One region of the Arthrobacter sp. SLBN-100 genome, then DNA from elsewhere that is predicted to be linked to it. Evidence: predicted binding sites of a transcription regulator. Region 1 holds the regulator's gene; each other region holds the start of a gene.
What was found. The regulator HrcA, encoded in region 1, represses chaperone genes, less so after heat shock. The targets are predictions, from matches to a motif close to TTNGCACTCGNNNNNNNCGAGTGCNAA.

Region 1 (5,932 bases):
CCACCCGCAGGGGACGCACGGCGTCCTCGTGCAGAATGACCGCCAGGTCGGCCGCCTCCACAGCGGCGGCTAGACCGGCAGTATCGACGGCGGGACGCACCTCCGGGATCCAGGCGCGCCGGGCCTGCTTCGCCGCCGCGGTAACAACGGACTGCCACTTTGCGTGGGCCTTGGCCGCCCGGTCCCCCTTCCAGCGCACGATGGACCGTTCGGACTGCCACGGGATGACGGCGTCGATCCCCAGTTCGGTAGCGGTTTCGATGGCCAGCTCATCCCGGTCTCCCTTGGCCAGGGCCTGGACCAGCACCAGCCTGACGCCTGGCCGGGCCTCAACCACAAGGGACGTGCATTCGACCTCGAGCCCGGCGGAGGAGGCGGCGAGAACTTTTCCGCTCATCCGGGTGCCGGCGCCGTCAACGATATCCACGGGCTCTCCCGGAGCCAGCCTCTTGACGGTCACCGCGTGCCGGGCCTCAGGTCCCTCGAGGAGAAAACGCCCTTCGGGAGCCATCTGGTCCAAGGACCCGGACGCCGTGAAAAAGACGGGGTTGCTCACCGCTACAGGTTACCGAACCGGTCCCGGAGCTTGGCGAACATGCCGCCGCTGGCAGCAAGCTTGCCCTCCGTGATCTGCTCGCCGCGCAGCTTGGCGAGCTGACGGAGGAGGTCCTCCTGCGCCGGGTCCAGCTTCGCCGGAGTCTCCACCTGCAGATGGACCTTCAGGTCGCCGCGGCCGTAACCGCGCAGGTGGGTCACCCCCAGCCCGCGCAAGGTGATGATTTCGCCGGACTGGGTTCCTGCCTTCACATCGATGTCCTGGGGCCCGTCAAAGGTTTCCAGCGTGACGTCGGTTCCCAGTGCAGCTGCCGTCATGGGAATATTCAGGGTGGCGTGCAGGTCGTCGCCTTCCCGGACATAGGTGGCGTCGTTGTTGACGCGGATTTCAACGTACAAGTCACCGGCGGGGCCGCCGGCAGGACCGGCCTCGCCCTGGCCGGAGAGCTGGATGCGGGTGCCGGTGGCGACGCCTGCGGGAACCTTAATGGTGAGCGAACGCCGGCTGCGGATGCGGCCCTGTCCGCTGCACTCGTTGCAGGGGTCCTTGATGACGGTGCCGAAACCTTCGCAGGTGCCGCACGGGGCGGCCGTCATGACCTGGCCCAGGATGGACCGGACCGCGCGCTGGACCTGGCCGCTGCCGCCGCAGATGTCGCACCGCTCCGGATGCGTGCCGGGCCGGCAGCACGAGCCTTCGCAGGTGGGGCAGACCACTGCCGTATCCACTTCAAGCTTCTTGTTGACGCCGAACACGGCGTCGCGTAGTTCGATCCGGACGCTGATGAGTGCGTCCTGGCCGCGGCGGACACGCGATGCGGGGCCGGAGGAACCGCCGGCACCGAAGAACGTATCGAAGATGTCCTGGAACGCGAAGCCCTGGCCCGCGTAGGCCCCGCCGCCGAAGCCGTTGTCCGTGCCGTTCTCGTTGCCGGTGGTGTCATACACCCGGCGCTTCTGGGGATCAGAGAGAACTTCGTAGGCGTGGGTCACGGCCTTGAACCGGTCTGCAACGTCCTCACCGGGATTAACGTCCGGGTGAAGGGTGCGGGCCAGCTTGCGGTAGGCCTTCTTAATCTCTTCTCCGGTAGCGTCCGGTGAGACTCCAAGGACTTCGTAGTGGCTGCTCAAAGTTCGTATCTCTTCCTTGTTGTTCTGCCTGCAGTTGTGCTGCCGGCACTACTGTTCGTACCGGGGCGCCTGGACCGTGCGGTCAGGGTCCCAAAATGCGTGACAGGTACCGGGCAACGGCCCTGACCGCTGCCATTGTGGTGGGATAGTCCATCCTTGTGGGTCCCAGCACGCCGATCTTCGCGGCGCTGTCCGGCCCATACCCCGTGGCGACTACCGAGGCCTCCGCCAGTCCGTCGTAGGGGTTCTCGCGGCCGATGCTGACGGCCACCCCGCGGTGGTCCTGTGCCATCTCGCTCAGGAGCCGCAGCATCACCACCTGTTCCTCGAGCGCTTCCAGCACAGGGCCGATGCTGAGCGGAAAATCGACATTGGACCGGGCAAGGTTTGCTGTCCCGGCCATTACCATGCGGTCCTCCCGGCTGCTGTGGGCCAGGGCTTCCAATCCATGCGCCAACGCCTGTGCCGCCTGCCGCTGTGCGGGAGCGACGCCGGATACCACGGCCGGCAGCGACTGCGCCAGCTGGGCCAGTGCCGTTCCGCCGAGGGATCCCAGGAAACGGGCGCGCAGCGTGGCGAGGACGTCGTCGCCCAGGTCCTGCCCCACGTCAATGACCCGCTGCTCCACCTTGCCGCTGTTGGCGATCAGCACCACCAGCACCTTCCGTGGTGCAAGGAGGACAAATTCGATGTGCCGGACCACTGCGCGGTTGACGTGCGGGTACTGGACGACTGCCACCTGGTTTGTCAGTTGGGACAGCAGCCTGACCGTGCGGTCCAGGACGTCGTCGAGATCGTCGGCGCCTTCCAGCAGGGACTGGATGGCCCGCCGTTCGGCCTGGGACAGCGGCTTCACCGCGGAAATCTGGTCCACGAAGAGCCGGTAGCCCTTGTCCGTGGGAATACGGCCTGCGCTGGTGTGGGGAGCCGTGATCAGCCCTTCGTCCTCGAGCGCGGCCATGTCGTTGCGAATGGTGGCGCTGGAGACACCAAGATGGTGCCGTTCCACCAGGGCCTTGGACCCGACGGGCTCGCGGGAGTGGACGTAGTCCTCCACGATGGCCCGCAGTACTTCCAGCTTCCGCGGCTCGCTCACTCTCCACCTCCATCCAGGGATCAGGGCAGCCGTTCCGCCCGCACCGTACCTCACAGGGGTTAGCACTCGACATGCCTAAGTGCTAACAGTCTATTATGACTCGCCCCGTTGTTAGCATTGGTACCGCTCCGGGCGAAATTCCGGGCCAGGATCCAGCACGAAGCGGAGTTATTCGGATGCAATACCAGAACTGGGGAGCCCAGGACCTGACCGCGCCCGCCCGGACGCAACTGCCTGAAGTGCCGGTGGAGCGGGGAATGGTGCTGGAGGAGGTCCAGTCCGGCTGGGTGGGCGCAGTGACCCGGGTGGAAAAATCGGGCGGCATGCATGTGGTGGCGCTGGAGGACCGCAGGGGCAAGTCCCGGTCCTTCCGGCTGGGCTTTGGTTTCCTCCTGGAAGGCCAGGCAATCCGGCTTATGCCGCCCGCTCCCAAGCAGGCCCGGGGCAGTGGCCCGGCCGCCGGGAGGACAGCCTCAGGTTCGGTCCGGGTGGCTGGGCAACGGGCACAGGTGGCCAAGGCGAGCCGCATCTGGGTGGAGGGAAAGCACGACGCCGAACTGGTGGAGAAGGTGTGGGGTGACGACCTCCGGGTGGAGGGCATCGTCGTCGAACCCCTGCACGGCATTGATGACCTCGCGGCGGCCGTTGCCGATTTCAAGCCCGGTCCCGGGCGGCGCCTCGGAGTGCTGGTGGACCATCTGGTGCCCGACTCCAAGGAGTCGCGCATTGCCGACGCCGTGATGGCCTCCCCCGGCGCTGCCGGCAACGTCCTCATTGTCGGCCACCCCTATGTTGACGTCTGGCAGGCGATCCGTCCGGCCGTCCTGGGCATCGGGAAGTGGCCTGAAGTGCCCCGCGGGCAGGACTGGAAGACCGGCATCCTCAAAGCGTTCGGCTGGCCGCACGCCACGAAGGAAGACATCGGGCTGGGCTGGCAGAAACTGCTGGGCGCCGTGCGCACTTACGCGGACCTGGAGGCGTCGCTCCTGGGCAGGGTGGAGGAAGTGATCGATTTCCTCACCGTCCCCTAGGGCGGCCACGGACGCCCGCACCAAGTATTCTTGGTACTGCGGTATCTGCAGATGGCAGCGCCGCAGCAGAAACCGGCATTCTTAGTCAGCACCATTGCACTTTCGAAGGAACAGACTGTGGCAGAAAACGCACGTGATCACAGGGACAGCCAGGGCGGCCAGGGCCGTTCGGAGTACCATGGCGTCCCGGCGAATGCGCTGCCCCTGACGGCCAGCGAAGACAGGCAGTGGGCCACGCTCTCGCACTTCGGCGGGATCCTGGGCTGCGTTCCTGCACTCCTGATCTACCTGATCTTCCGCGACCGGGGCCCCTTCACCGCCCAGGAGTCCAAGGAGGCGCTGAACTTCAGCCTGCCTCCTACCATCGCCGCCGTGGTGGCCAACATCCTGGTGTTTGTGCCTGTGGTGGGCAACATCTTCGCCGTGATCGCCACACTGATCTGGATTGCGCTGACCTGCTTCTCCGTGGCCGCCGGCATCCATGTGAACCGTGGCCAGCCGCACCGGTACCAGTACAACCTCCGCTGGATCAAGTAGCACAAAGGCGGCATGCGCAGCATCGAGTTAATCTTCGACGAATCCCTGCATTGCCTGACTCGAACAGATTGGGCCAGGCTTGCCGGCGCCGGGCTGCCAAGTCTCGCCTCGCGGCCCTGCTGGAACTTCATGCAGGCCTGCATGAGTGCCGCACAGGGGTGTGCGCCAACGCCAGGCCCGCCGCCTGGACGCCGCACGTCACCCTCCCGCGCCGGGTCCCCTGGTTTCACGGCAATAGGGGTTGGACGGTCAGGCCGGAAGGACCCGGCGCACCACGGCATCAGCCAGCAGCCTGCCTTTGAGGGTGAGGACAAGCCGCCCCCGGAATGCTGCCGCGGGCTCCACCAGGCCGTCCGCGATCAGGCCGGCCACCTCGTGCCTGCCGTCTGCACCGAGCGTGGACACTGCGAGCCCGGACTGCAGCCGTGCCTCAAGCATCACCCGCTCCACATTCCGGGTCTCCGGGTCCAGCGTTTCCCGGCCGGCAGCAGGCGAGAGGCCCTGGGCCAGGCGGCCTGCATAGGCTGTGGGGTGTTTGACGTTCCACCAGCGGACTCCGCCCACATGGGAGTGCGCACCGGGGCCGATCCCCCACCAGTCATCGCCGCGCCAGTAGGCGAGGTTGTGGCGGCAGGCCTGCTCCGGTGTGCGGGCCCAGTTGCTGACCTCGTACCAGCCCAGGCCGGCTTCGGTGATCAACTGATCGGCAAGCTCATACTTGTCGGCGTGGTCATCGTCATCAATGCCGGGAACCTCGCCACGGCGGATCTGGGCCGCGAGCTTGGTGCCGTCCTCGACAATCAGGGCATAGGCGCTGATGTGGTCGGGCTCGTAGGACAGGGCGGTTTCCAGGGAATGGCGCCAGTCGGCGAGGGACTCCCCCGGCGTTCCGTAAATCAGGTCCAGGCTCACGGCCAGTCCCGCTTCCCGTGCCCAGCGGACCACCTGTGGAACCCGGCTTGGGGTGTGCGTACGGTCCAGGACCTTGAGGACATGCGGGACGGCGGACTGCATGCCAAAGGAGACACGGGTAAATCCTGCTTCCTTCAGGACCGCGAGGGATTCCGGCGTGACCGAGTCCGGGTTCGCTTCCGTGGTGACCTCAGCGCCGTCGTTAATTCCCCACTGGTCGATGGCCCTGCGGAGGATCAGGGCAAGGTCGTCCGCGGGAAGCAGCGTGGGCGTGCCCCCGCCGAAGAACACCGTGCTCAGCTTCCGCGGAGGAAGGCCCGACGCCGAGAGAACCTTCGCCGCCATCGTCACTTCGGATGCAGCGGTGCCGGCGTAGGCATCCTGGGAGGCGCCGTCGCCCAGTTCCGTGGCCGTATAGGTGTTGAAATCGCAGTACCCGCAGCGCACAGCGCAGAACGGGATGTGCACATACAGCCCGAACGCCCGGTCCGCCGAACCGTGCACTGCCTGGGCGGGCAGCAGACCGTCCGACGGCGCGGGGTCGCCGAGGGGAAGAGTGCTAGGCATTGCAGGGGCCTCCGGTGTTGCCGGCCGCTGTGATCACTACTTCTTGGCCTTGTCCTTGGATTCGTCGGTGGTGAGCGCGGCGATGAAGGCTTCCTGGGGGACC
Region 2 (5,932 bases), 3.1 Mb from region 1:
GTTCTTCCCTGCGGACCACGGTGAGGTTGACCTGCGGACGGCTTTTTTTGGTGGCGCTGGCGGCGGCGGGCATGATGCTCATAAGGCAAGCCTAAGCTAGGGGACTGGCGGGAGCTCCCAGGTTACGTCCAGGGCACCCTGCGCGCGCAGGAGCTCGTTGACACGGCTGAAGGGGCGGGAGCCAAAGAAACCGCGGGACGCGGACAGCGGGCTGGGGTGTGCGCTCGCCACCGCGGGTGCCCCCTCCAGGAGCGGCCGGACGCCTTCCGCGTCCTTTCCCCACAGCACGGCAACGAGGGGCGCCCGTGACCCGTCCGGACGGCGCCTGTGCGCGACGGCGGTGACGGCCGCCGTCGTGATTTTCTCCCAACCTTTGCCGCGGTGGGAGCCGGCAGAGCCCGCCCGCACGGTCATGACGCGGTTCAGGAGCAGCACGCCCTGGTCAGCCCACGCGGAAAGGTCCCCGTGCACCCGGGCCGGAACCCCGAGGTCCGCTTCCAGCTCACGGTAGATGTTCGCAAGGCTCCGCGGGATGGGCCGCGTGTGCGGGTCAACGGAAAAGGACAGCCCCACCGCGTGCCCCGGCGTGGGGTAGGGGTCCTGGCCCAGGATCAGCACCTTGACGTCCGCGAGCGGATGCCGGAAGGCCCGCAGGACGTTCGACGGCGCCGGCAGGACCCCGTGCCCCGCTGCCACTTCGCCGGCAAGGAAGGTGAGCACGTGGCGAAGCTCCGCCTCCACGCCCGCCAGCGCTTCTGCCCAATCGGGGGCCATAAGCTCGTCCAGGGGAAGCCGGGCGAGCTCCGCGAAACCCCCTGCGTCTGCCGGTTCCTGCGCCAGTTCGAACAAGGCATCTGATTCAAACACCGTCCCATTCTTGCAGGGGCGCCCTTGGTAAGGGGCCGCAGCCCTTCCCGGTCCAAATGACATTGGTGTTATTCGCCCGTAACATGGGGGTCAGACATTTTTCGCAACCAGCAAAAGGAGTGTGCAGTGGCGGAACCAGCCCGGGAGCACCTGCCGGAGCAGGAACCACGGCATCCGCTCCTCGCCGATTTCGCCCTCCGTGACTCGGCGCTGAGTGAGCGGGACCAGCAGATGCTTGCCTTGGAGCGGCAGTGGTGGAAGTATGCCGGCGCCAAGGAACAGGCGATCCGGGAGCTCTTTGACCTGTCTGCGACGCACTATTACCAGCTGCTCAATGCCCTTATCGATACCGAGGATGCACTGGCCCACGATCCCATGCTGGTGAAGCGATTGCGTAGACTACGTACGTCGCGTCACCGTGCCCGTACCGCACGGCGCCTGGGATCCGACGCCTAAGACGCTCCCGCTGTGCCCTCCAGCAGCAAACCAACAAGGATGTCATCCACCATGACCAGATACGCCCGCGATGAATTCGACAAGGTCCCGGAGACTGCTTCGCGACAAGGTGTCCACCGCACGGCTTCCACCCCTGCCCGGGTACGGCTTTGGCCGATCCTTGCGGTGGGCGTGGCTGCACTGGCCATCGGACTGGTGTCGTTCCTGATCCTTCCCAAGCTCGGTCTCAACAGCGCCGGCGACCAGGCGTCCGTCAGCCAGGAGGCAGCGCCACTGGCCGGCAGCGGTTCCACGCCCCCGGCGACTCCGGATGCGTCTCCCTCCACCGAGGCAAAGCCCTCCGCTTCGGCTGAACCCGAAGCAAGCGCCGAAGCCGAAGCAAGTGCCGAAGCCGAACCGGAGCCTAGCGCATCATCCAGCGCCCCGGCAGTGATCGACAAGGCGCAGGGCGTCGCCATTTATAACGCCGCGGGGACTGCAGGACTGGCGAGCCGGGTTGGCGGCACGGTCCAGGCTGACGGCTGGACGCTGGGGCAGGTGGGTAACTGGGCCGGCTCGCCGCAGAAAACTTCCATCATCTTCTACTCGGGAGCAGGCCAGCTCGCCAGCGCCCAGGCCCTGGCGGAGCTCCTCGGCATCCCCACGCTGGTGGACAGCAGCGAATTCCAGGTGCCCCTGGTTGTGGTGCTCGGCCCCGGGTACCGGTAAACAGCAATCCCCTTTCCGGGCAAACAGCACGGCGCTGTCCCTGCATGCCGTACCGGCTGTTACGCCTGAATAACTATTGCTGGCTGTCCCGGAGCCATCCCGCCCCGCCGGCACGCAGTTGGCTAGAGTGATTTTCAGGTTCGGTCGGGCCAGCCGGCAGACAGCGGCGTGGGCGCCCGGACACAAGGGAAAGAGTGGTCGGACATGGCACTGGGAACCGTCAAATGGTTCAACGCGGAAAAGGGCTACGGCTTCATCACCGTCGACGGCACGGGTGATGACATCTTTGTCCACTGGTCCGCAATCCAAGGCGAGGGCTACCGGGCCCTCGATGAAGGCCAGCGCGTGGAGCTCGAAGTTGGCGAAGGCGAGAAGGGCCCGCAGGCCGAAAGCGTACGGCCGGCCGAGTGAACAACGCTTTCCTGCGTCCCGCGGACATCCGCCGGACGGTCCTGGCAGCTGCTGCCTGCTCTACCCTGGCTTTGACAGCCTGTGCCGGTGCCGCCGGCAATGCGCGGGTGGAACCGGTGGAGGCGTCCGGAGACGGCATCCTGAGGGTGGGGCTGATCCTGGACAGCACCGGCGACAACGCCTTCCTGAACGCACCGCAACTGGCCGCTGCCAAGCTCGCCGTGCAGGAGATCAACGCCTCCGGCGGCCATAAAGGCAAGCCGGTGGAGCTCCTTCCCGCCGAATCCGGACAGGATTCCGCCGGGCAGGCCCAGGCACTCGTCGCCGCTAAGGCTGACGTTGTTATCGGCCCCACCGATTCCAGCCACGCCGCCGCTGCCATCGACATCCTCTCCCGCGCGCGGACTCCGCTGATCTCCCCCGCCAACACAGCCGCCGGGCTCAGCACCGCCAACAGCGGCGGCTATTACTTCCGGACCGCGGCCGCCGACGTCGCGCAGGGCCCCGTCCTCGTGAAGCTTGCCAAGGACGCCGGCGCCACCACAGTGGCGGTGATGTACCAGGAAGGCTCGTACGGAGCGGCCGTGTCAGCCGCCGTCGCCACCTCTGCCGGGCAGGGCGGCATGGAAGTGGCCGTCACCGCCGGCTTCACACCAGGCGAGGCGGGCAGCGCCGCTGCTGCCGTCGACAAGGCAAACTGGGACGCCGTTATTGTCATCGCCCGGGATGGTGTGCAGGGCGCCCTGGCCGAACTGGGCAATGCCGGGGTGGACGGAAAACGTATCATCCTCAGCGACGGCGCCTTCGCCCGCTACGGCGCCCGCCTGCCAGCCAGGTCCCTCGCCGGCGCCCGCACGCTGGTTGCCGGGCAGCTTCCCGATGCTGACTTCCAAGCCAGGCTGCTCACGGTGGATCCGGGCCTGAAGGACGTATCGTTCGCCGCCGAGGCCTATGACGCCATGACCGTTGCTGCCTTGGCTGCAGCCCGCGCCCAGGATGACGCGGGCCGGTCCATCGCCGCCAACCTGATCGCTGTATCCGGGGGAACGGTGGAAGGATCCGCCGGGACACCGCCAGCTGAACCCTGCCTCACCTACAAGGACTGCCGGGCAGGGCTGATGAGTCGCCCCGATATTAATTACGACGGCGAATCAGGCCCGGTTGCCTTCGACGCCAACGGGGACATCACCACCGCCACCTTCACCGTCTACACCTATGGGGCTGACAACAACCCTGCGCCCAGCGGCCGGGAGACTGCCGGCCGCGCTGCAGGCTGACGCGGCGGGGCTGGTTTCCCGCTGGTCGGCCGCGCCGGTGGGTGGCTTCGCCCTCGGCTAAACAGGTGACCGTCCGGCTTCTTTCGCTTGCACTCTAACCTGTGGAGTGCTAATTATTGAGTTAGCACTCTGACGTACCGACTGCTAAGCAAAGCTGGTTCCGGCCCGCGGCGCGCTGCACCGGTCGAGGAGCGAAGAAACACCTAACTGGAGTGAGATCCGCACCCGGAGGCATACAGAGGCCAACGGCGAAGGATCGTCCGTCGCGGGCACTGCAGCGAAGGTTCATTCTTAACGACTGTCCCGAAAGGACTACTGCCGTTATGGCCAAGATCATTGCATTTGATGAAGAGGCACGCCGCGGCCTTGAGCGGGGCCTGAACATCCTCGCCGACGCCGTTAAGGTCACCCTCGGCCCGCGTGGACGCAACGTCGTCCTCGAAAAGAAGTGGGGCGCCCCCACGATCACCAACGATGGTGTTTCCATCGCCAAGGAGATCGAGCTGGACGATCCTTACGAGAAGATCGGCGCCGAGCTGGTCAAGGAAGTTGCCAAGAAGACGGACGACGTCGCTGGCGACGGTACCACTACGGCAACCGTGCTGGCACAGGCACTGGTGAAGGAAGGCCTGCGCAACGTTGCTGCCGGCGCCGACCCGCTGTCCCTCAAGCGCGGCATCGAGAAGGCTGTTGAAGCCGTCACCGCCGAGCTGCTGAACTCCGCCAAGGAAATCGAAACCAAGGAAGAGATCGCCGCTACGGCATCCATCTCCGCCGGTGACAACGAAATTGGTGCCCTCATTGCCGAAGCCCTGGACAAGGTCGGCAAGGAAGGCGTCATCACGGTCGAGGAGTCCAACACCTTCGGCCTGGAGCTTGAGCTCACCGAAGGCATGCGCTTCGACAAGGGCTACATCTCCGCCTACTTCGTCACCGACGCCGAGCGCCAGGAAACGGTCCTCGAGGATCCGTACATCCTGATCGTCAACTCCAAGATCTCCAACGTCAAGGAACTGGTTGCTGTCCTCGAGAAGGTCATGCAGTCCAACAAGCCGCTGCTGATCATCGCCGAGGACATCGAGGGCGAGGCCCTGGCCACCCTGATCGTCAACAAGATCCGCGGCACCTTCAAGTCCGTGGCCGTCAAGGCCCCGGGCTTCGGTGACCGCCGCAAGGCACAGCTCGCCGACATCGCCGTCCTCACCGGCGGCCAGGTCATCTCCGAGGAAGTTGGCCTCAAGCTGGAAAACGCCGGCCTGGAGCTCCTGGGCAAGGCACGCAAGGTTGTTGTCACCAAGGACGAGACCACCATCGTCGAAGGTGCAGGCGACGCCGACCAGATCGCCGGCCGTGTGGCACAGATCCGCGCCGAGATCGAGAACTCCGATTCGGACTACGACCGCGAGAAGCTGCAGGAGCGCCTGGCCAAGCTGGCCGGCGGCGTTGCAGTCATCAAGGCCGGTGCCGCAACCGAGGTTGAGCTCAAGGAGCGCAAGCACCGCATCGAAGACGCAGTGCGCAACGCCAAGGCTGCTGTTGAAGAAGGCATCGTCGCCGGTGGCGGCGTGGCCCTCATCCAGGCCGGTGCCAAGGCCTTCGCCAACCTGCAGCTCTCCGGCGACGAAGCAACCGGTGCCAACATCGTCCGCGTTGCCATCGACGCCCCGCTGAAGCAGATCGCCTTCAACGCCGGCCTGGAGCCGGGCGTTGTGGTTGACAAGGTCCGCGGCCTGCCCGCAGGCCACGGCCTGAACGCCGCAACCGGCGAATACGTCGACCTGCTGGCTGCCGGTGTGAACGACCCCGTCAAGGTGACCCGCTCTGCCCTGCAGAACGCGGCCTCCATTGCCGGTCTGTTCCTCACCACCGAGGCAGTCGTGGCTGACAAGCCCGAGAAGAACCCTGCCCCGGTTGGCGGCGGCGACGACATGGGCGGCATGGGCGGCTTCTAAGCCCTCCCTGCCGGGCCTGTCCCGCGAATCCAGAAAAGCGGCCCCCTCTTACGAGGGGGCCGCTTTTCTGCGTTTCGAAGCTGCTTACTTCCTGGCGCTGGCCAGCATTCCTTCAACTTCCTTTTTGAAGGCGTCAGCAGCTGCCTGCGGTGTCAGTCGGTCGTACAGGACCTCATCGGTGTACCGCTTGACCACATTCTGCACGCTGCCGGCCCCTACCGGGGGAACCGGCGGAGCATCCTTGATATCGGGGCCGAGATC
Region 3 (5,932 bases), 780 kb from region 1:
GGACTGCAGGCTAGTGGCTGTGGCCTGCGTGCTCGTCTTCCTCGGCAGGCTTCTCTGCTACAAGGGTCTCGGTGGTGAGAACCAGGGCAGCGATGGACGCTGCGTTGCGGAGGGCTGCGCGGGTGACCTTGACGGGGTCGATCACGCCGGCGGCGATCAGGTCCTCGTACTCGCCCGACTTGGCGTTGAAGCCGTGGTTGGTGTCGAGGTCGGCAACCTTGGACGTGATGACGTAGCCGTCGAAGCCGGCGTTCTGGGCGATCCAGCGCAGCGGCTGGACCAGCGCGCGGCGGACGATGCCCACAGCAGCGGCGGCGTCGCCTTCGAGCGCCTTGACGGCAGGGTCCTCATCCAGTGCCTTGAGGGCGTGGATCAGGGCAGAGCCGCCACCGGCCACGATGCCTTCTTCGAGGGCAGCGCGGGTGGAGGACACGGCGTCCTCGATGCGGTGCTTCTTTTCCTTCAGCTCAACCTCGGTGGCTGCACCGACCTTGATGACGCCGATGCCACCGGCCAGCTTGGCCAGGCGCTCCTGGAGCTTTTCCTTGTCCCAGTCGGAGTCGGTGCGGGTCAGCTCTGCGCGCAGCTGCGCCACGCGGGCTGCCACGTCCTCAGACGAACCGGCGCCGTCAACGATGGTGGTGTTGTCCTTGGTAACCGTGATGCGGCGGGCGGTACCCAGCACCTCGAGGCCAACGGTGTCCAGGCTCAGGCCCAGCTCCGGGGACACAACCTGTGCACCGGTGAGGGTGGCGATGTCCTGCAGCATGGCCTTGCGGCGGTCGCCGAAGCCCGGAGCCTTGACGGCAACGACATTCAGGGTGCCGCGGATGCGGTTGACGATCAGCGTGGACAGTGCCTCGCCGTCAACGTCTTCAGCAATGATGAACAGCGGCTTGCCGGCCTGAAGGGCCTTCTCCAGCAGCGGCAGGAACTCCTGCAGCGAGGAGATCTTGCCCTGGTTGATCAGGATGAGGGCGTCTTCGAGGACGGCTTCCTGGCGGTCCGCATCCGTGATGAAGTACGGGGACAGGTAGCCCTTGTCGAACTGCATGCCCTCGGTGAGGACCAGTTCGGTCTGGGTGGTGGAGGATTCCTCGATGGTGATCACACCATCCTTGCCGACCTTGCCGAAGGCCTCAGCCAGGAGCTCGCCCACCTCTTCGCTCTGGGCGGAGATGGCTGCAACGGCGGCCACCTGTCCTTCGACGGGACGAGCGTTCTCCAGCAGGCGGGCGGCGACGGCTTCAACGGAAACCTCGATGCCGCGCTTGATCTCGCCGGGAGCGGCGCCTGCCGCTACGTTGCGCAGGCCTTCCTTGACCAGGGCCTGGGCCAGGACCGTTGCGGTGGTGGTGCCGTCGCCGGCAACATCGTTGGTCTTGGTGGCAACTTCCTTGGCCAACTGGGCGCCAAGGTTCTCGTACGGGTCGTCCAGTTCAACCTCGCGGGCGATGGTGACGCCGTCGTTCGTGATGGTGGGCGCACCCCACTTCTTGTCCAGGACGACGTTGCGGCCGCGCGGGCCCAGCGTCACCTTGACGGTGTTGGCGAGCTTATCGATGCCGGCTTCAAGAGACCGGCGGGCAGCGTCGTTAAACGCAAGCTGCTTTGCCATGGTTCAGTCCTTTCAAGACAGAACCCCGCGCAGCTGACCAGCAGAAGGCATGACCAGCGGCACGGGGATCCGAAGAGTTACTTTACGACGATCGCCAGGACGTCGCGGGCGGACAGCACGAGGTATTCGGTGCCGCTGTGCTTGACTTCGGTTCCGCCGTACTTGGAGTAGATAACAACGTCGCCCTCGGCAACGTCGAGCGGGACGCGGTTGCCGTTGTCGTCAAAGCGGCCGGGGCCTACTGCAACAACTTCGCCTTCCTGGGGCTTCTCCTGCGCGGAGTCCGGGATGACCAGGCCGGAAGCCGTGGTCTGCTCGGCTTCGAGCGGGCGGACAACAATACGATCCTCAAGAGGCTTAATAGAGACCGACACTCGGACCTCTCCTTTTCGTCAGCAAATTCGTGGACTGGAAAGCTTCCCGCCGTGGCTGGCAAACCGTCGTCGCGGTGCCGGCAGCAGCCTGGCTGGCAGCTCTTCATGTGTTAGCACCCTCCTAGGGAGAGTGCTAATGAAGACTCTATGTAAGGGTTAGCACTCGGTCAAGGCGAGTGCCAGCGTTTCGTCATCTGCGAACCGTCCATGTGTACATTTGACCGGTGCGAGCCGCTGCCTACCTCATCCTTGCCACCCTCTTCTGGGCCGGAAACTTCGTCGTCGGCCATGCCGCCATGGAAACCATGCAGCCGCTGCAGCTGACCTACTGGCGGTGGACCCTGGCAGCGGTGCCGCTGCTGGTGCTCGCCCACACCGTGGAGCGCCCGGACTGGCGGAGCGTCCTGCGCCGCTGGCCGGTCCTGCTGCTCCTGAGTTCCTTGGGCATGAGCGCCTACACACTGTTGCTGTACAGCGCACTGGGCCACACCTCAGCCCTCAACGCCTCGCTGGTGACGGCAGCCAACCCTGCACTGATTGTGGTGCTGGCCGTGGTCCTGCTGCACGACAGGCCGCGCCCGCTGGGCTGGGCGGGAATCGGACTGGGCCTGGTTGGCGTCCTGCTGGTCCTCACAGGCGGCGACATCCACCGGCTGCTGACCTTCTCCATCAACAGGGGCGAGCTGCTGATCCTCGCGGCCATCACCGTATGGGGCCTCTACACCATCATCGGGCGCACGGTTGATGTACCCGCGATCACGTCCACCGCGGTCCAGGTGGCGCTGGCCGCCGTCGTCCTCAGCCCGCTGGCCCTCATTACCGGGGCCGGCCTGCCCCGCACGGCGTCGGAGGGCTGGTCCCTTGCCTTTATTGCCCTGTTTCCGTCGCTGGGTTCCTATCTGCTCTGGAACCTTGCCCTGAAGCGCACCACTGCGGCCAATGCGGGCAACTACCTGAACCTCATTGCCGTGTTCACCGCGATCATCACTCTCGCCCTGGGCCAGCCCATCACCCTTCCGCAGGTCTTAGGCGGCGTCCTGGTGATTTCGGGAGTCCTGCTGACCAGTGCCGGCGGCCCTCAGCGTCCGAGGTCGTCGAAGCCGACGTCCTCCCCGCCGTCGCCCCCGCCCGCCGCGGAATTCCGCACCCGGTAAAGGACCACCCCTGCCGCTGCCGAGGCCAGCAGTGCGGCCACCAGCACCGCAATGCTTCCGGCGCGGGCACCGTCGTACAGCCCGCGGATGTCCTGCGCTTCCTGGGTATCGCCTGAGATGTCGTTGCCGCCCACGGAGTAGACGGTGGCGTTGAACGTATCCAGGAAGAAGATCACCACCAGGAGCCCGATGCATACCACCGCCACCAGGGCGCCGGCAATCAGTGCAGTCCGGGCGAACCTGGCCGGGCCCCTGTCCTTGGCTGGTTCTTCGTACTTCCGGGGGCCTGCGCTCTCTTCCATGGTTTCAACACTATCCGCATCCCCCCCCCGGGACCTCCTCCACTAGGCTGGAACGCATGCCTCACGCTTCCCAGGACCAGATCGCGCCACTGCTCACTCCCGAAGGCTGGGACCTGCTGGCGTCGCTGGGCCCGTACCGGGAGGACACCTCCTTTGAGCTCAACTCGGCGCTGCGCAAGGCCGGGCACTCCCCCGAACTGGTCTCCGCCGTCCTGACCCAGTCCAGGCTCCGCACCAAGGCCGAAGCGAAGTTCGGCGAGTTCGCCCGGAGCATGCTGTTCACCCAGGCCGGACTGGAACAGGCAACCCGGTTCACCGTTGCCGCCCGCCACGCCCAGCGGTTCGCCCAAGCAGGAATCCGCCACGTGGCGGACCTGGGGTGCGGCCTGGCCGCCGACTCGCTGGCGCTGGCGTCGCTGGACATCAACGTCACCGCCGTGGAAATGGATGAGACGACGGCGGCCTGCGCCACGGTGAACCTCATCCCGTTCTCCAACGCCACGGTGGTCCATGCGGACGCCACCTCAGTTCCGCTGGAGGGGATCGACGGCGTCTGGCTGGATCCTGCCCGCCGGGTCACCTCCACGTCCGGCACCAAACGCATCTGGGATCCCGAGGCCTTTTCACCGCCGCTGTCCTTTGTTGAGTCCCTCGCGGCGTCCGGCCGCGCCGTCGGGGTCAAGATGGGGCCGGGCATGCCCCATGATTCCGTACCGGCCGGCTGTGAAGCCCAATGGGTTTCCGTGGCCGGGGACGTGACCGAAGTTGCGCTGTGGTTCAACGCCGTGCGCAGGCCCGGAATCCGCAGGGCCGCCCTGGTCCTGGGAGCCGGCGGTGCAGCCGAACTGACCAGCGGCGAAGACTTCGGCGCCGGTCCTGCCGCCCCGCTGGGTCCGGTGGAGGGCTACCTGTACGAGCCCGACGGTGCAGTGATCCGCGCGGGGCTGGTGGCCGACGTCGCGCACCAGCTGGGCGGGCACCTGGTGGACGAACACATTGCCTACATCTGCGCCCCGCAACTCGTGGACACGCCCTTCGCGCGGGCCTACAAAGTCCTGGAAGTGATGCCGTACAACGTCAAGGCGCTCAAGGCCTGGGTGAAGGCGGAGGGCATCGGCGTGCTGGACATCAAGAAGCGCGGCACCGCCGTCACGCCCGAGGAACTGCGCAAGCAGCTGCTCCCCGCCGGAAAGGCAGCTGCGAAAAGGGCCGGCAGCAAAACGGCCACCCTGGTCCTGACCCGCATCGGGGAGGACCGGGTGGCCATCGTGGTGGAGCCGGTCTAAGGCACTGCAGCACTCGGGACCTGCCGCTACTGGGCGCGCATGAACTCCTCGGCCACGCGCACCTGTTCAGGGGTGGGCCGTACGCCGGTGTAGAGCACAAACTGCTCCAGCGCCTGGATGGTGGCCACTTCCGCTCCGGTGATCACAGGCTTTCCGGCGGCACGTGCTGCCTTGATCAGCGGCGTCTCGGCGGGCAGGGCCACCACGTCGAAGACCACCCTGGCTGCGTCGACGGTCTCCTGCGGGAAGGCCAGGGTGTCCGATTCGGTTCCGCCGGCCATACCGATAGGTGTCACATTGATAATCAGATCCGCCGTTCCGCCGTTGAATTCCGGACGCCACTGGAACCCGTACTGTTCGGCGAGTGCCTGGCCGGCGGTTTCGTTCCGCGCGAGGACCGTGACGTCGGCGAACCCGGCGTCCCGGAGCGCGGCCACCGTTGCCTTGGCCATGCCGCCGGACCCCTGGACCAGCACGGAATAGCTCGTGGGGACGTTGTTGGACGCGAGGAGCTGTTCGATTGCGGTGTAGTCGGTGTTGTAGGCCTTGAGATGCCCGTCCGTGTTCACGATGGTGTTGACGGAGTCGATGGCCTTGGCCGAGGGGTCCATCTCGTCCACGAGGGCGATCACGTCCTCCTTGTACGGCATGGAGATGGCGCATCCGCGGATGCCCAGCCCGCGGACCCCGGCGATGGCCTGCGCAAGGTTGGTGGGGGCGAACGCCTTGTAGATCCAGTTCAGGTCAAGCTGCTCGTACAGGTGGTTGTGGAACCGGGTCCCGTTGTTGCTGGGCCGGGCCGAGAGCGAGATGCAGAGGGTCATGTCTTTATTCAGAATGGGCACTTGACCATTAAACGCGTTCCCGCCCGACTGACTGACAGACAACGCACTGAAGTCCGCGAATGACAACGTTAAGTGGGAGTCAGTTGGGCTAGGGGCACCCCGTGCCGGCCGGGAAGCTTCCGACGGCGGCAGGCAGCTTCCCGGGGGCCGTCGCGTGCCCGGCGAGGACGGCAGCGAGGGCGTCGAAAGCGGCCTGGGTGCGGCCGTACAGGGCTACCTTGACGGGCGCGGCAGCATCGTGCAGGGGCCATGGCGCGTCGAGGGCGACGGCGATGTCCCCTGCGGCGGCGCGGCCGCCGTAACCCAAGAGGCTGACCACGGGTCCGGAACCGACGGCGAGCCCGGCACGGGCG
Region 4 (5,932 bases), 750 kb from region 1:
GCGGCTGGCGGCAGGGGAGACGGCCCACCAGCGGGTGGAAAGTGCTTTCAAGGCATTGTCCGCTGTGCTTCCCGTGTGGCGGCTCAACTTCGTCTACCGTGCCGTGGACGAGGACCTGGTCCTGCAGCTCAGCAAAAACTTCTACGACGGCGGCCTCCGCCGGCTGCCCGAGGGCCAGTCCGCTACTGGCCTGGACCGGGCGCTCCTGGTGGAGTACCTGCCGGACGGCACCGGACTTCCCAGTGCGGACCACGAAGGCGTGGAGTCGGTGGTGGCAGAGGTTAACCGCGTGGTGCAGCTGGTCTTCGAACACGCACGGACCCGTCCCCGCACGTCCCTGGCGGTGGTCACCGCCAGCCTCCGCCATGCTGCCCGGATCGGAGAATCAATCCGGCTGCAGCTGCCCAACCACCCGGGCCTGGCAGGATTCTTCGGCGCCGGTCCGGAGTCCTTCCGGGTGGTTGACCTGGAACGCGCCCAGGGCCTGGTGCGCGACCACGTCATCTTCTCTCCGGGCTTCGGCCGCACCCCCCACGGGCGTGCGCTGCACAACTTCGGTCCGCTCTCGGCAGAGGGAGGCAGGGAGAAGTTTGCGTTAGCCATGACCCGGGCACGCCGGTCCATGCACGTGCTCACCTGCTTCCGGCCCGAGGACCTGGACCACACCCGGCTGGCGCACGGCGCGGTGGACCTGTACTCGCTGCTGGACCGCGAGATCTCCGGCAACACGGACCTCGGAACTCCCGCGTCGCGCGCTGCCGCCAGCGAGCAGGCCCTGGGCGCCGACCCTTTGGTGGCTGACCTTGGGGACAGGCTGCGGGCACGCGGCGCCCGGGTATGGCACCAGTACGATGGTGCCATCGACGTTGTGGCCGCTGCCGATCCGCTGGGCACCGTGGGCCAGGAGGACGCAGACCTGCCGTGGCCGGTGGCCATCGAGTCCGACGGCACCGAACAATACCGGACCATGAGCGTGCGTGAACGGAGCCGGCTCCGCCCGCAGCTGCTGGAGCGGCTGGGCTGGCGGTACATGCCGTTGTGGACCATTGAGGTATTCACTGATCCGTCCGCTTGCGCCGACCGGATCGCCGGATACCTGGGCCTTGAGCGGGTTGTGCTGCCGGGCCGGGCGGCCACCTCACCCGGGTTCCTGGACGACGACGTGGATCAGGCTCTCAACGGCATCGACGCCCGAGAGCTGCGGTCCCGGCGTAATAACGGCCCGGACCAGTACGTGCCCGGCGGGGAACAGGGCCACCTGCAGGTAAAGCATCAGGAAAGCAAGGAGGCGGTCCCCGTGGCCACCGAAGACAAAAACAATGACTCCGGGCAGGGACCGTCCGTCCCGGCCCGCCCTGCGCCGGAGGACGGCCAGGACCAGAACCAGGACCAGGCCCAGGCCGACACTGCCGGCGTTCTGCCCACCAGGGCTGCCGAAGATGACCCCCGGCGCTGGGGCGACGTGGAAGACGACCACGATGCCTGGTTGAAGGAACAGAAGCCGCCGCACTGGGGCTGAGAGCCGGGCCGCGGCCCGGCATCCGCCGCAGCATGGTGTATGCACCACTGCTGCAGCACCTCGACTTATGGGCCCACCAGGACAAAGAAGAGTTTTCCCTGCGTTGAGGCGCCGGCCAGCCGCGCCGCCTGCTCCGCACTTGCCGCTACCACGATGAGTCCATCCGTTTCGGCAGTACCCAGCCACTGCCCGCTCTGGCCGCCCTTGCCGGAGGTCCAGAGTACGGGTACGCCTGTTGCCAGGACTTCTGACGGCGCCTGCTGGTCGAAGCCGTTGGCGGCCGTCAGCACCACGTTGACAAGCTGCCCGGGCGAGACGAGCTGGATGGATGACGGGTCCGCCATGCGGAGGGGCACCGCTGCTGAACCCGGAGGTGTGCCGGCCAGCAGCCCGGGACCGAGCAGCTGGGCGTCCGTGAGAAGCTGGCCCTTGCGCAGCGGAGCCGCCAACTGTTTCCCGGCCACTTGACTTTCCTGATCCAGGAAACCCGCAGCCATCATGTCCGGCGGAACCTGCACGCGCGCCAGGTCAGCCGGCCCCATTGCCGAGCCGGCCGGGAGGTCCTTCGCGGCAGCAATCGCGGTGACAGTGTAGGCGGGGGCGGGGGTGAGCTGATGGACGGTGATCGCGGCCGCCAGGCACAGCAGCAGGGCAACGGCCAGCCGGCGGTTCCGGCTCAGCCAGCCGGCAAGACGGGGCCCGGCGGGGCGGCGGCCGAAACCACGCGGGCGCCGGGCACCGCGCGGGTAGCGGGAAGAGCCCCCGCCGGGACGGAGCAGGTTTGCAGGCATGCGGCAACGCTACGGCCGGCGGGAATGCCGGCAACAGGCGCAAGGCGCCCTATGTGGACAAACCGGACGGCCGGCGTCGGGCGGTCCTGCTGAGCTGTTCCTAGCTGGCTGCGGCAGCCGGAGCGGAAGCGGCAGGTGCCGCAGCCGGAGTCGGCGTTGAGGACGCGGCGGGGGTGGTTGCCGAGACGGTGCTCCCCTTGGAGTCCCGGGAATCCGTGCGGTAGAAGCCGGATCCCTTGAAGACGACACCCACGCTGTTGAATTTCTTGCGCAGTGTCCCCTGGCACTCAGGGCACGAGGTCAAAGAGCTGTCCGAAAACGACTGGACGATGTCGAAGGCATGGCCGCAATCTTTGCAGGCGTACGCATACGTTGGCACTGGTGCTCCTCCTCTTGGGCAAAACGAGAGGTCCCGTGCTGCCCGGCCGGAGGGTCCGTCCGTTAGCAGTCGCAGGGCCTGAGTGCTAATTCTATCATCCCCGCAGGATCATCAGAGGAGGACTCAGCCGCCCGCAAGAGCCCGGAATCCTGACGGCGCCAGGATGGCCGGAACGGGACGGTCGAACTCCTCCTCAGGAATCTGCCCCGCGGGGAGCAGTTCCTCGTCGTAGATAACGGCGGCCAGCGGGATATTCTTCCCGGCCGTGGCCAGATGGCCCAGGAACTTGTCGTAGTAACCCCCGCCCTGCCCGATCCTGTTGCCTGTCACATCCACTGCCGTCGCGGGGATAAAGAGGGCGGCAGCGGTTGCTGCCACGTCCGGCCCGTGCCGCTCACCCCTGGGCTCGAGGATCGGAGCGAACCGGCTCTGCTCGAAGCCCGCGTCAGGGTCCCAGAAGACCCAGGCCAGTTCCCGCCCCGGCTCGCAGACGGGGAGCAGGACGCTGTGGCCGTTGTGATGGAGCCTGCTGATGAGCGGAAGCGTCGGAGGTTCCATGCCCACCCCGAAGTAGACGCAGGCTGTGGCCGGAGCGCCACCAGCCAGGGACTCCGCCCAGGCTGCGCCGTGACGTGCCAGGGCAGCGCCTGCCACCTCAAGCTGCTGCGGAGTCATCGCTGCCCGGCGTTGGCGGTGTTCCATACGGATTCTGTTCTTGACAGCCTTGGCGTCCTCCAGCACGTCTATTCCTCCATCACTCGCCAATCGGGCGGCTTTGCTGCTGCCGCGGGTCCGGCAGCCCTTCAATAATTACTGATTGCTTGACGCTGACGTTAGATTAGTCGGGTGACTACCAGTAACCCGAGAGTTCGCAAAGCCGTGATACCAGCAGCCGGACTCGGCACCAGGTTCCTGCCTGCCACCAAGGCCATGCCCAAGGAAATGCTTCCAGTGGTGGACAAGCCCGCCATCCAGTATGTGGTCGAGGAAGCCGTCCATGTGGGCCTCAACGACGTCCTGATGATCACCGGGCGGAACAAGCGGGCCCTGGAAGACCACTTCGACCGCGTTCCGTCGCTGGAGTCCACCCTCGAGGGCAAAGGGGATGCCGAAAAACTGGCGTCCGTCCAGGCGGCCAGCAACCTTGGCGACATCCACTACGTCCGCCAGGGTGACCCGAACGGCCTGGGCCATGCGGTGCTCCGCGCCAAGCAGCACGTCGGCAACGAAGCCTTCGCCGTCCTCCTGGGAGACGACCTCATTGATGCCCGGGACGAGCTGCTCAGCACGATGATCGACGTGCAGGCCAAAACGGGCGGCTCGGTCGTTGCCCTCATTGAGGTGGAGCCGTCGCAGATCAGCGCCTATGGCTCCGCCGACATCGAGGAGATCGACGGTGAGGGCTATGTCCGCATCAACAGGCTGGTCGAAAAGCCGGCCCCTGGGGAAGCGCCGTCCAACCTGGCAATCATTGGCCGGTATGTTCTCCATCCCGCCGTTTTCGATGTCCTGGAACGTACTGGTCCCGGCCGCGGCGGCGAAATCCAGCTCACCGATGCCCTGCAGGAACTCGCGTCCGGAGAGGGCGAGGGGAAGGGCGTTTACGGTGTGGTCTTCCGGGGACGCCGCTACGACACCGGGGACAAACTGAGCTACCTGAAGGCCTGTGTCCAGCTCGCGATTGACAGCGACGATCTTGGTCCCGGCCTCCGGGAGTGGCTGCCGGGCTTCACCGCCGGCCTGTCCAAGTAGTCCCGTGCGCCCCGGCCCTATCTGGCCCGTCACCTTGGAATGCGGCGACCTGGTCCTGAGGCCCATCCGGTACCGGGACAAAAAAGAGTGGACGGAAGTGCGGGCCCGCAACGGCGAATGGCTGGCGCCATGGGAAGCCTCGAACCCGGATCCGGCCGGCGGGCTGCCCGATTACCGCCAAATGGTCCGTTCCCTGAACGCCCAGGCCGCCCAGGCCACCGCACTTCCATTTGTGATTACCAAACGTGTGCCGGAAGTTCGGAATTCCGTGATCGTGGGCCAGCTGACCGTTTCGTCGATCGTCTGGGGTTCGGCCATGATGGCGACGCTGGGATACTGGGTTGACCAGGCGCGGGCGGGGCAGGGGATAGCCCCCACGGCCGTGGCGCTGGTGACGGACCACTGCTTCAGGACCTTGGGCCTGCACCGGATGGAAATCAACATCCGCCCTGAGAACGGGCCCAGCCTTCGGGTGGTGGAGAAGCTGGGATTCCGGGATGAGGGATACCGGCCACGCTACCTGCATATCAACGGCGGATGGGCTGACCACCGCTCGTTTGCACTGACCTCCGAGGAGGTTCCGGAGGGGTTGCTGAACCGATGGCTGGCTTCCCGGACGTCATAAATCCAATGATTTGCCAGGCGCGCCACGACACACCGTGGCTAATGCGGCTGCAGCCGTCGTGTTGCTCATACGGTTTTGAGTGTGGACTTCCCCCTTAGCAGCTCCGTGATCCTTGTGGTTGCCGTCGTGCTCTGGATTGTATGGGTTGCCCCCTACGTCCTCCGGAACCGCCGGCACCAGTTCCAGGCCGCCGGCGACTTCCTGGCAGACACACCTGCCGAGGATGTGCCGGACCCTCGAGCGGGGCTGGTCTTGAAGGTCGTCGCCCAGCAGGAGAAAGCCATGGACACCAGGAAGAGTACCGGATCCGCTGCGCCGTCAGGCAGCACAGCCGCAACGGGCCATTTCAAAATCCGGTACGGCCGCACGGCGCTTGCCCTGGCGGGACTGCTTTCGCTGCTGACCGCGTTCGTCTCTGCCGTGCTGCTGGCTTTCGGGCTGGGAAGTCCCGTGCTTCCGTTGGCCTGCGCCGCCCTGACCGTGGCGTCCGTGGTCCTGCTCCGCAGGCTCGCTGTCCGCGACCGCAAGGCCAAGGTGAACGCTGCATTCCGCTCCGCCATGGCCGCACCGGCAGCGAGGCCCGCAGCCGCCCAGGTTCCGCCGAAGCCCCAGGCTGCGCCCGCCCGTGCCGAAAGCCCCCTTTTTGATGCCGAGGCCGGCCGGCCGAAGATCAGGCCGCTGACGGCAATGGAACTTCGCGAGGCGGCACTCGCCGTTGCGGTGGCAGCCGGCGACACCAGTGCCGTGCAGGCCGCCCCGAGCACCACCTGGGAGCCCGTGGAGGTTCCCAAGCCCGTTTACGTGGAGGCGGCAAAGGCCGAACGTCCGGCGCCCGAGCCCCTTGAGCTGCCCGAGGCGCCCAAGGC

Region 2: groL (chaperonin GroEL) is a predicted target of HrcA. The motif match lies at 3,841-3,867, and genes of this name have one in related genera.
Region 3: groES (co-chaperone GroES) is a predicted target of HrcA. The motif match lies at 2,149-2,175, and genes of this name have one in related genera.
Region 4: FBY31_RS06975 (FmdB family zinc ribbon protein) is a predicted target of HrcA. The motif match lies at 2,752-2,778, and genes of this name have one in related genera.

Annotation. Positions count from the first base shown of each region.
Region 1 is NZ_VFMY01000001.1:757,519-763,450, forward strand. It holds gene FBY31_RS03530 (16S rRNA (uracil(1498)-N(3))-methyltransferase) at 1-556, opposite strand, end outside; gene dnaJ (molecular chaperone DnaJ) at 559-1,686, opposite strand; gene hrcA (heat-inducible transcriptional repressor HrcA) at 1,769-2,782, opposite strand; gene FBY31_RS03545 (DUF3097 domain-containing protein) at 2,959-3,813, shown strand; gene FBY31_RS03550 (DUF4870 domain-containing protein) at 3,931-4,350, shown strand; gene hemW (radical SAM family heme chaperone HemW) at 4,600-5,829, opposite strand; gene lepA (translation elongation factor 4) at 5,866-5,932, opposite strand, start outside.
Region 2 is NZ_VFMY01000001.1:3,862,219-3,868,150, forward strand. It holds gene FBY31_RS17820 (siderophore-interacting protein) at 1-82, opposite strand, end outside; gene FBY31_RS17825 (uracil-DNA glycosylase) at 97-867, opposite strand; gene FBY31_RS17830 (DUF3263 domain-containing protein) at 994-1,323, shown strand; gene FBY31_RS17835 (LytR C-terminal domain-containing protein) at 1,375-2,031, shown strand; gene FBY31_RS17840 (cold-shock protein) at 2,236-2,442, shown strand; gene FBY31_RS17845 (ABC transporter substrate-binding protein) at 2,439-3,719, shown strand; gene groL (chaperonin GroEL) at 4,043-5,671, shown strand; gene FBY31_RS17855 (ABC transporter substrate-binding protein) at 5,756-5,932, opposite strand, start outside.
Region 3 is NZ_VFMY01000001.1:1,538,314-1,544,245, forward strand. It holds gene groL (chaperonin GroEL) at 11-1,618, opposite strand; gene groES (co-chaperone GroES) at 1,696-1,992, opposite strand; gene FBY31_RS07110 (DMT family transporter) at 2,217-3,146, shown strand; gene FBY31_RS07115 (hypothetical protein) at 3,071-3,448, opposite strand; gene FBY31_RS07120 (class I SAM-dependent methyltransferase) at 3,505-4,734, shown strand; gene FBY31_RS07125 (shikimate 5-dehydrogenase) at 4,761-5,579, opposite strand; gene FBY31_RS07130 (glycoside hydrolase family 3 N-terminal domain-containing protein) at 5,668-5,932, opposite strand, start outside.
Region 4 is NZ_VFMY01000001.1:1,502,736-1,508,667, reverse strand. It holds gene FBY31_RS06985 (DUF4011 domain-containing protein) at 1-1,519, shown strand, start outside; gene cpaB (Flp pilus assembly protein CpaB) at 1,585-2,310, opposite strand; gene FBY31_RS06975 (FmdB family zinc ribbon protein) at 2,411-2,689, opposite strand; gene FBY31_RS06970 (5-formyltetrahydrofolate cyclo-ligase) at 2,813-3,430, opposite strand; gene galU (UTP--glucose-1-phosphate uridylyltransferase GalU) at 3,536-4,441, shown strand; gene FBY31_RS06960 (GNAT family N-acetyltransferase) at 4,446-5,066, shown strand; gene FBY31_RS06955 (hypothetical protein) at 5,148-5,932, shown strand, end outside.